DNA from 3 places in the Acetoanaerobium noterae genome. Region 3 is predicted to be linked to each of the others. Evidence: riboswitches for the same ligand, from Rfam matches in the RefSeq annotation. Region 3 holds a riboswitch; each other region holds the start of a gene.
What was found. A riboswitch is a leader RNA that binds a small molecule or an ion and turns the genes downstream of it on or off. The one in region 3 is predicted to bind cobalamin.

Region 1: it holds a riboswitch for cobalamin, as region 3 does, so the genes downstream of both, B5X47_RS09535 (cobyrinate a,c-diamide synthase) here and B5X47_RS03235 (CvfB family protein) in region 3, are expected to answer to the same signal.
Region 2: it holds a riboswitch for cobalamin, as region 3 does, so the genes downstream of both, B5X47_RS01870 (ABC transporter substrate-binding protein) here and B5X47_RS03235 (CvfB family protein) in region 3, are expected to answer to the same signal.

What each region holds. Positions count from the first base shown of each region.
Region 1 covers NZ_FUYN01000004.1:213,930-217,216, forward strand. The annotation lists gene cbiB (adenosylcobinamide-phosphate synthase CbiB) at 1-346, opposite strand, end outside; gene B5X47_RS09535 (cobyrinate a,c-diamide synthase) at 330-1,700, opposite strand; cobalamin riboswitch at 1,911-2,087, opposite strand; gene B5X47_RS09540 (hypothetical protein) at 2,193-3,266, opposite strand.
Region 2 covers NZ_FUYN01000001.1:372,335-375,621, reverse strand. The annotation lists gene dapA (4-hydroxy-tetrahydrodipicolinate synthase) at 1-2, shown strand, start outside; gene dapB (4-hydroxy-tetrahydrodipicolinate reductase) at 1-760, shown strand, start outside; gene dapD (2,3,4,5-tetrahydropyridine-2,6-dicarboxylate N-acetyltransferase) at 858-1,574, shown strand; cobalamin riboswitch at 1,771-1,947, shown strand; gene B5X47_RS01870 (ABC transporter substrate-binding protein) at 2,065-3,012, shown strand; gene B5X47_RS01865 (FecCD family ABC transporter permease) at 3,035-3,287, shown strand, end outside.
Region 3 covers NZ_FUYN01000001.1:642,276-645,562, reverse strand. The annotation lists gene B5X47_RS03240 (ABC transporter substrate binding protein) at 1-1,383, shown strand, start outside; cobalamin riboswitch at 1,393-1,583, shown strand; gene B5X47_RS03235 (CvfB family protein) at 1,871-2,701, shown strand; gene B5X47_RS03230 (CBS domain-containing protein) at 2,744-3,196, shown strand; gene B5X47_RS03225 (hypothetical protein) at 3,178-3,287, opposite strand, start outside.

The DNA of each region.
Region 1 (3,287 bases), on a different contig from region 3:
CAGTTTCCAAGGCTTTATATATCTTTACGGCTTCATCTTTAAGGCACTTAACTGAAAAAGTAGTGTAAAGTATAAAACCTTCTATCAATACACCTACAGACTCATTTATTCCAAAAGATAGCTTTACAAGTGAGAATGTAATTGCATAAGTTAAAGCAACTGTAGTTAGCATTAGGATAAATCCAGCAAATTTGAGCTGAGATTGAGATTTAAAGCTCTTTCTTAGGCTGGCTTCCATAAAATTTATGTATTTTCCTATAAATCTAGTCGGATGCGGAAAGCTATAGGGATCTCCAAATATCAAATCCAGTATAAATGCTATTAGGATGCTATAAATTAGATTCACTGTATTCCTCCAAAGCTGAGCAAAATTTATATATAAGATTGTAGTCTGAAGCAAAATGAGTATGAAGATAGGTTCCAAATGTATTTTTGTACTTATATCCTCCTGCCCAGGTTTTTATACTATAATCTGACATTTCTTTTTCCATGCTATATACAGGCTCTAAATCTGTTATAAATTCTGAATGGTGAAATTCATGCCCTCTTACTATTTGCCCTTTTTCTCCTATTATGGTTGACTCATTAAGTTTTCCTTGGCAATATCCGAATCTTTGGAGCTTTGCGCTCATCTTACTGTATCCAGATAGAATTCCAGTCATATCAAATTTGTTGCCATCACTATCTATCAGATAACCTCCTAAATACATAAGTCCGCCGCATTCTCCATAAATAGGCATGTTATTATTAGAAGCCTCTTTAATACTAGCTCTCATTTTAGTGTTATTAGATAGCTCTCTAGCAAAAATCTCAGGATATCCTCCTCCAAAATATATTCCATCACATTCTGGAAGCTCACTGTCACTTATCGGACTAAAATATTCTAGCTTTATACCTGCAAGCTTAAGTATATTAAGCGTATCTGGATAATAAAAGTTGAAAGCTTTATCGAAAGCAACAGCTAGCGTTAGATTCTTATCACTTCTTTTTATTGCTCGCTTAGACTCCCAAGTTGATTTTGCTTTGCTTATTTTTATAATTTCATCTAAATCCAAATATGTAGTAACCAAGTCTGCCATTGTCTGCAATTTTTGCTCTGAATCATCCAGCTCTGATTGCATCACTAGTCCAAGATGTCTAGATGGTAATGATATATCTGAATTTTTAGGTATCCTACCTAATACTTTCACATTTACATTTTTCTCTATTGCCTGCTTTAATATGTCATAGTGATTCTCGCTAGAAACATTGTTTAAAATTACTCCCACTATATCGAGGTCTTTATCGAACTCAACGAAGCCTTTTACTAAAGCAGCCGCTGAACCTGCCATAGCCCTTGCATCTATTACTAAAATAACAGGGCAATTTAAAATTTTTGCCATAGACGCACTAGAACAGTAATCACTGTCTGATTGATAGCCATCATATACGCCCATTACTCCTTCTATTATTGATATATCCGATGTCTTTGCATAGGCTGCAAAAATATTTCTTATTTCATCTTTTGGAAGTATGAATTCGTCTATATTATGTGAATCTAATCCAGAGGCCTGTTTATGGTAGCTTGTATCAATATAATCTGGTCCTACTTTATATGGCTGAACTTTTAGACCTTTATCCTTAAGCGCACGCATCAATCCACTTGTGATTGTAGTTTTTCCTGCTCCACTATGAGTTGCAGCTATCATAATCCTATCCATAATTTCCTCCCAATTTCACAAAATTTCAATCTATTAGAGCAATATAAATCGCTCATATCTCATGTATGTTCTGCTATATTTACAATAAAAAAACCAGACCTAAGGCCTGGTTCAACATTATATCTTTACTTAATTTTCATTTACTAATTAATGCTATATCTAAGTAAATTAAATTTAAAACTAGATATGTGTGAATCCTTCCTCCCCGAAAGTATCATGCATGTACAGGCAGGTCTCCTGGCTAAGAATCAACCTCTTTCGTACCTTCCCACTTTTAAAAAAAGCAGTGGCATCAACGAAATCGTCATCTTTTACAGTAGCGGGGGCTGCAGAGGAATACCTCATTTCCCTATTAAGCTATCTAGCACCTGAACATCGTATTATTTTATTTACTCATTTATAATACCATAAAGAAAAACTAGAATCAATCATATAATGAATTTTTATAAGCTTAGATACAAGTTATTGCAATGGATTTGCATTAAACTTCTGCTAAATCGATGCCAAAAATTCTGAAAACCTGTTCTCTTTTGATTCAGCATAATCATATATTACTGGATAAGGAAACACAAATTCGTTTACTAAGCTTAAACCACCTATAGTTTCTAAAACCTTAAATCCAACTTTATACGTTTTAGAATCAAGTGCTGCAAAGACAAGCTCGCTTTCTGTCGTAAAAAAAACAGCCTCTAAATCGTCGCTTATATTATATTCTTCTTCCTTAACATGGTCATTATGAGGCTTAAACTTTGTGTACATATCCCCTTTGTCAAAAGGCACTTTGTATAAAGTAGGATATGCCTTTTTTAAATTATGCACTAGCTCTTCATCTTGAATTTTATAGTGAGCTATATACTCAGGTCTACTTATCTCTTTTCTAACACTTTCACTGTCAACTGGCTGTTTTTCTCCTGCTAATATGGACCTAAGCTTAAATGGATTTTCATCTATTATAGTAAATCCGAGCTTAAGCTTATAGTAGCCTGTAGCATCTTCAATTATCGCATTTGAGTAGTATCTATTATCATTCATTTTGCTAACAGTATTTTTTAAAAGCACGGCTCCCTTTGAGGATACCTCAGGATAAAGAGGTTTTTTTTCAGACGAAAAATATCTTAGAGCTTTGCTATCTTTAGCTACTAGTCTCATAGTCATATAATTAATAAACTCTATAGGCTCCGATATAGCTACGCAGGTTTTGAAAAAAAGTTTTTCTTCGTCCACAGTAGTATCTCTTTTTAATAAATATTCATATTCTAAAAAATCTCCTGGAAAAGACAGCGAGCTTTTAATATTAATTCTTGCATATTCATACAGTAAGTTAAGCGCTTCTTTTTTTGTTATTCTTATTATACTAGAGCCCAGACCACCCATAAGTCTATTTTCTTCAATAAATATATCCTTTAGACTAGCATTACGAAGTCCTACATAATCAGCTATTCCATCTTCTTCAGCATCCAATAAGAAGAATTGATTTAGTGTTTCTTTTTCATCCTGCCATTTTATATGTAACCCAAGACTCCCCATTAGGCGTGACTTGGTTATCTTTGCAAATTCAAATTTCATTGGTTTAGTCCTCCATTTTAA
Region 2 (3,287 bases), 270 kb from region 3:
GATTAACATAGGTATTTCGGGAATAAATGGAAGTATGGGTCAAATTATATACAAAAAAATAGTTGAAGATGATATGTTTAATCTAGTAATGGGAATAGACGCTAGACCAGAGCTTTATGAAAATAAATGTAGAGTTTTTGAAAAACCAGCTGATTCAGATATATATCCTGATTTAATTATTGATTTTTCTCACCACTCATGTCTAGATGAACTATTATTATTTGCAAAGGAGCATGGGATTAGTCTTGTTCTTGCAACTACAGGCTACGATGCAGCTCAAATTGAAAAAATACACAGCTATAGCTCAGATATTGCCATTTTATACTCTGCAAATATGTCTTTTGGAATAAATTTATTAAAGACAATTTTAGAAAAATATTCAAGATTACTAGATGAGCGAAGCTATGATATTGAAATAATTGAAAAGCATCACAATAAGAAAGTAGATGCACCTAGTGGTACTGCATATATTTTAGCTGATGCAGTAAATTCTAGTATATCCACCCCAAAAAACTTTGTAAATGGAAGACAAGGAAGAACCAATCCTAGGACGACAAATGAAATAGGGATACATGCAGTTAGAGGAGGAAACATCTTTGGTGAGCATGAAGTTATATTTGCAGGAAGCAGTGACATTATTGAAATAAAGCACACAGCACTTTCTAAGGATTTGTTTGCAGATGGAGCTATTGATGCTGCAAAATGGCTTTATGGGAAAGAAAAAGGAATGTACTGCATGCAAGATATGTTTGAAATTTAAAAATTAAAAACAAAAATATATGGTTTTATACGTAGACCATAAATTACGTAAATAATAAAAAGGAGATTATGATAATTAATTTATCATAAAAAACATTATGACTAACGAAACTAAACTAACAGATGCATATGAAATTGCTAGATTTATAAAGGAAGCTAAGAAAACCACTCCGGTAAAGCTATATGTTAAGGGAGACCTAAATTATGAAGCTATTAATGAATTAATGGTTTTTGGAGAAGGAAAATCGAGAATTTTATTTGGAGAAGCTGATGAAATAAATAAATTCTTGGAGCTAAATAAAAATCAGATTGAGTTTTATTATATAGAAAATGATAGAAGAAATTCCGCTATTCCTATGTCAGACTATACAAAATTTGATGCGAGAATTGAGCCAGGAGCAGTAATTAGAGATAGAGTATCTATAGGGAAAAATGCCGTTATAATGATGGGAGCAGTAATAAATATTGGAGCAGAAATTGGCGATGAAACAATGATAGATATGAATGCTGTAGTTGGAGCTAGAGGAACAATAGGAAAAAGATCTCATATAGGAGCGGGAGCGGTTATTGCTGGTGTACTAGAACCACCTAGTAAAACACCAGTTATAGTGGGAGATGACGTTCTAGTTGGAGCAAATGCAGTAGTGCTAGAGGGTGTAGTAATTGGAAATAACAGTGTAGTTGCTGCTGGAGCTGTAGTTACTGAAGATGTCCCAGAAAATACAGTTGTTGCAGGTTCACCTGCGAGAGTTATTAAGCTTAAGGATGATAAAACTAAAGAAAAGACTCAAATATTAGATGACTTAAGAAAATAAAAAATGCTTAAATTTATAAAAATCCTGATTTTAAATTCTACTAAATAAAATCAGGATTTTTATTATGAATACAATAGGGTTTCTAGGTGTCAATTAAAAATCTTTGATTGTATTAAGTTGGAACTGTTCTTAATTTGCTTTAAAGCAAATTTGTTGTTTTTGAATAAAACTGATATAATAAAAATTATAAGTTTAAAAAAATTATAAAAGATATGGTGCCCTTGATGGGTTAAAAGGGAAAGTGGTTAAATTCCACTGCAGCCCCCGCTACTGTATATGGGAACGAAATTCGATTAAGCCATTGGGAAACTGAGAAGGCCGAAGATTAGGATGAACCATGAGCCAGGAAACCTGCCTTATCTTATTATTATTACTATCTTCGGAGGGAGGATTGAAGTATTTATGTCGACACTTTCCTTTAAGGGTAAGTGTATTTTTATGCAAGGATACAAGCAGATTTAATAATTATATTTACGAAGGGGATATAAAAATGACATTTAATAAAAAAACCTTAGTAAGGACATTGATTTTATTTATGATAGCTTTGTTAAGCTTTACGGGTTGTCAGGCACCAGCCCAGACTGAAGAGGAGGAAAATATACAAACGAATACAGCGTCTAAGCTCTATCCACTTGAAATTACTGATTCTATGGGAAGAAAAGTTACTATAGAAAATGAACCTCAAAGGATAATATCCATAGCACCAAATATCACAGAGACTATTTATGCGCTTGGTATGGAAGCTAAGTTAGTAGCCAGGACGGATTATTGTGATTACCCTGAGCAGGTTTTAGAAAAGGAATCAATAGGGAGCCTGAGAGAGCCTAACATAGAAAAAATATTGGAGCTTGACCCTGATTTAATAATTGCATCTACTCATTTTGATCCAGATGTCTTAAAAAAATTAGAAGATTCAGGACTTACGGTAGCAGTTCTATATGGAGAAGAGAGCTTTGAAGGGGTATATGACACAATTTTAAAAACAGGAAGGCTATTAAATGCAGATGAAAATGCAAATGCCGTAGTAGCGGATATGCAAGCAAAGGTAAAGAAAGTTAAGGAGGCAGTTGAAAATCAGCCTAAACCAAAGGCATATTACGTAGTTTCTTATGGCGAAGGTGGAGACTATACAGCAACAGGTGAGACTTTTATTTCTCAGATTATTGATATGGCTGGTGGAGAAAACATAGCAAATGATGCCACAGGATGGAAATATAATCTCGAGGCACTCGTAGAAAAAGATCCAGATATAGTGATTTGTTCAAAATACTTTGAAGCAAAAGCAGGAATAAAATCAGCAAATGGATATAATGAGCTAACAGCAGTTAAAGAGGGCAGGTTATTTGAAATTGATAATAATATGCTAGATAGACAAGGACCTAGACTTGCTGATGGATTAGAGGAATTAGCAAAGATACTTCATCCTGACAAATTCTAATAATGACGAAATGAGGAAGGCTATGAGCTTTACAGAGAAAAAATCATTCTACAAATTAATGTTTATAATTTTGACAATAATGTTGATGTTAGGGATAGTGATATCTAGTATGACTGGAGTAGCAGATATTTCTATAGATAAAGCAGTGAGAATTCTATTGTCAAAGCTACCTCTTGTAGATGATTTAATCTCGCTTGATGATATTAAAAGAAATCAAATAACTATTATTTGGCAGATAAGACTTCCTAGAATAATCCTAGCAGCTTTTGTGGGAA
Region 3 (3,287 bases):
AGACAGCTAGAAAGCCAAAATGAAGAACTGCATGATTTATACGAGCAAATATACAATTCTGAGGAGGAGCTAAAAAAACTGGTTTATTTCGATTCTCTGACTAAGCTTCCAAACAGAATTGCTCTTACAAATGATATACAAGAGCATGTGAAACAGCAGGAATCAATAACTGCAGCACTTATGATTATTGACATTGACAATTTTAAATATATTAATGACACCTTAGGTCATCATTTTGGAGATGAATTTTTAATTGAAATTGCAAAAATATTCTTAAATTTATCAAGCCAGTCTATACGTGTATATAGAATCGGTGGAGATGAATTTGCGTTTTTAGTAACAGCATCGATGCCTCAGATTGAAATAGCAGCACAGGAAATAATGAATTGTTTTCATAAGCCTATATATATGGATAAGATAAAAATTCACACTACACTGAGTATGGGAATTGCTGTATATCCTTTTGCTGGGAAAACAGTTCAGCAACTACTGAAAAACGCTGATATTGCAATGTATGAAGCAAAACAGAGAGGTAAAGAGCGCTACGTCTTTTTTGATGATGTGATGAATTACAGAATTATAGAAAAAACTAAAATAGAGCATAACCTTCAATTTGCGCTTGATAATAAGGAGTTTATGCTATATTTCCAACCTCAGTATAAAACCTCTAATGACAAAATATCTGGATTCGAAGCTTTGATTAGATGGAAAAGCAGAGAGCTAGGAATGGTGCCTCCGAATGATTTTATTAAGATTGCTGAGGAAAGCCAAAAAATAGTAGCTATAGGTAAATGGGTATTTGTAAATTCCTGCGATTTTGCATCTAAGCTTATTAAAAGAGGATATAAAGATATAAAGGTATCTGTAAATATATCTATAGTGCAATTAATCCAAGATGATTTCACAGATTTTATTTTAGCTACTATAGAAAGTAAGAATCTTGATTTTAAGCTGATAGAATTAGAAATCACTGAAACTGTACTTATACGTTCAGTTCAAGAAGCATACACAAAGCTAGAGACTTTGAGAAGTAAAGGAGTATCCATATCTCTTGATGATTTTGGAACAGGATATTCATCGCTTAGCTATTTACAAAACCTTCCTATAACAACGCTTAAGATGGATAGGGCATTTGTTGAGGATATAACGAAAAATACAATAACTGAAAATCTAGCAAGCTTTATTATATCTATGGCTCACAAGCTGAATCTAGAAGTAATAGCTGAAGGAGTTGAAACTAAGCTTCAACTAGATACACTTAAAAAATATAATTGTGATAAAGTCCAAGGCTATTATTATTCAAAGCCTGTGCCAGAGGAGCAAGCTTTTTTATTGTTAGAAAGTAAGGGTGTTGACAGAAATTTACAAGATGGATATAATTAATATAGAAAACTTAATAACTATGATACATGGTTTAATCGAAAGATTGATTAAAAGAGAAGTTGGGTGAAATTCCCACGCGGTCCCGCCGCTGTAAGAGAGTAGTTTTTACTTATTAATCCACTGATTCAACGGAGAATTGGGAAGGAAAGTAAAAATGATAATCCTCAAGCCAGAATACCTGCCTGTATTATTAGCCAGAAACTCTACGAGAGATAGAGAGGTTAAAGCAAAGTGCTCATGTTTATATATGAATCCTAAGCTCCTCTTATCTTCGTAAGAGGAGTTTTTTAATCCTCCCAATTAATCGGCTCTTCGTTACGCTCATTTCAAGAGCCGGTTACCCTTTTATGCCCCTAACATTGCGGAGTAATAGCAGCTTTTAACTGCATTATTTCCAAAATGCTTAAACTTCCTTTAAAAAATAAAGGGAGTTTTTTTTCGATTATGTGGTAAACTAATTTAATAATAGTTTTTTGGAGGTAAGGGTATGATATTGTTAGGTGAAAGACAAATATTAAAGGTAGTTAGGTTTGCTACTATTGGAGCATATTTAGGAGATGAGGATGATCAAGTACTTCTTCCTAAAAAATATGTCCCAAGCACACTTTGTATTGACGATGAAATTGACGTATTTATATATAGAGATTCTAAGGATAGACTAGTAGCAACAACTGAAAAACCAAAGCTAACTTTAGGTACTATAGCTTTGCTAAAAGTATCCCAGATAACAGATATTGGAGCTTTTATGGATTGGGGTTTAGAAAAAGACTTGCTCTTACCATTTAGAGAGCAGACTATCAAGGTTGAAGAAGGAAATGAGTACATGGTAGGACTCTATATCGATAAGAGCGATAGGTTGTGTGCTACTATGCACACCTATGAGATATTATCAGGAGAGTCTCCTTACGATGTAGATGATATGGTTGAAGGTATGATTTACAGTATAAAAAAAGATGTAGGTATTTTTGTAGCTGTCGATAGAAGATATCACGGTATGCTCCCAATCAGTGAAGCTCTTCGTATATATAAACGAGGAGATATGATTAAGGCTAGAGTAGTAGAAAAAGATGAAGAAGGCAAGTTAAAGCTCAGTCTTAGATTAAAGCCTCTTGAGCAGATAGATAAGGACTCTTATACAATATTGAAGGAAATAGAAAAACAAGGTGGATTTTTAGCACTTAATGACAGCTCAGAGCCTGATGAAATCAGAAAGCAGCTCAGCATGAGCAAAAAATCCTTCAAAAAAGGTCTTGGTAGACTTCTTAGAGAAGAAAAGGTCGAGTTAAAGGAAGATGGAATATCTTTAAAAAAGCTTTAAGCTAAAAATTTAGGGTAAAAAATGGTTAAAGGGGGAGTGTCTATGAAAGCAAAAGATATAATGACTCCAAATGTTATTACTGTTTCAAAGTCGGATTCAGTTGAAAAAGCCATTAAGCTGTTGTTAGAGCATAATATAACAGGACTTCCAGTTGTGGATGAAGCTGGCCACGTTATAGGCATAATAACTGAAGGCGATTTAATGTATAGGGGAGGAGAAATAAAGCCTCCTAGATATTTGGCTATTTTTGACAGCTATATTTTTATTGACAATCCTAGTAAATTTGAGAAGCAATTAAAGAAAATGACAGGGATGTTTGTTGAGGATGTAATGACTACCCCAGTGATAGTAATTGAAGCAGAGCAAAGCGTACCAGATGCAGCCAACCTTATGACAAAGCATAAGGTGAATAGGCTCCCTGTTATAGAAGAAGGAAAATTAGTTGGAATTATAAGTAGGAGAGACATTATAAAAAGCTATGCCTCAATGGCATAGCTTTTCTCGTTTATGTATGATTTGATTGTTCCTTTATATACCAGCTCAAGAGCTTTGATTTGAAGCAAGTCACATGGTTTTATTAGTCCAA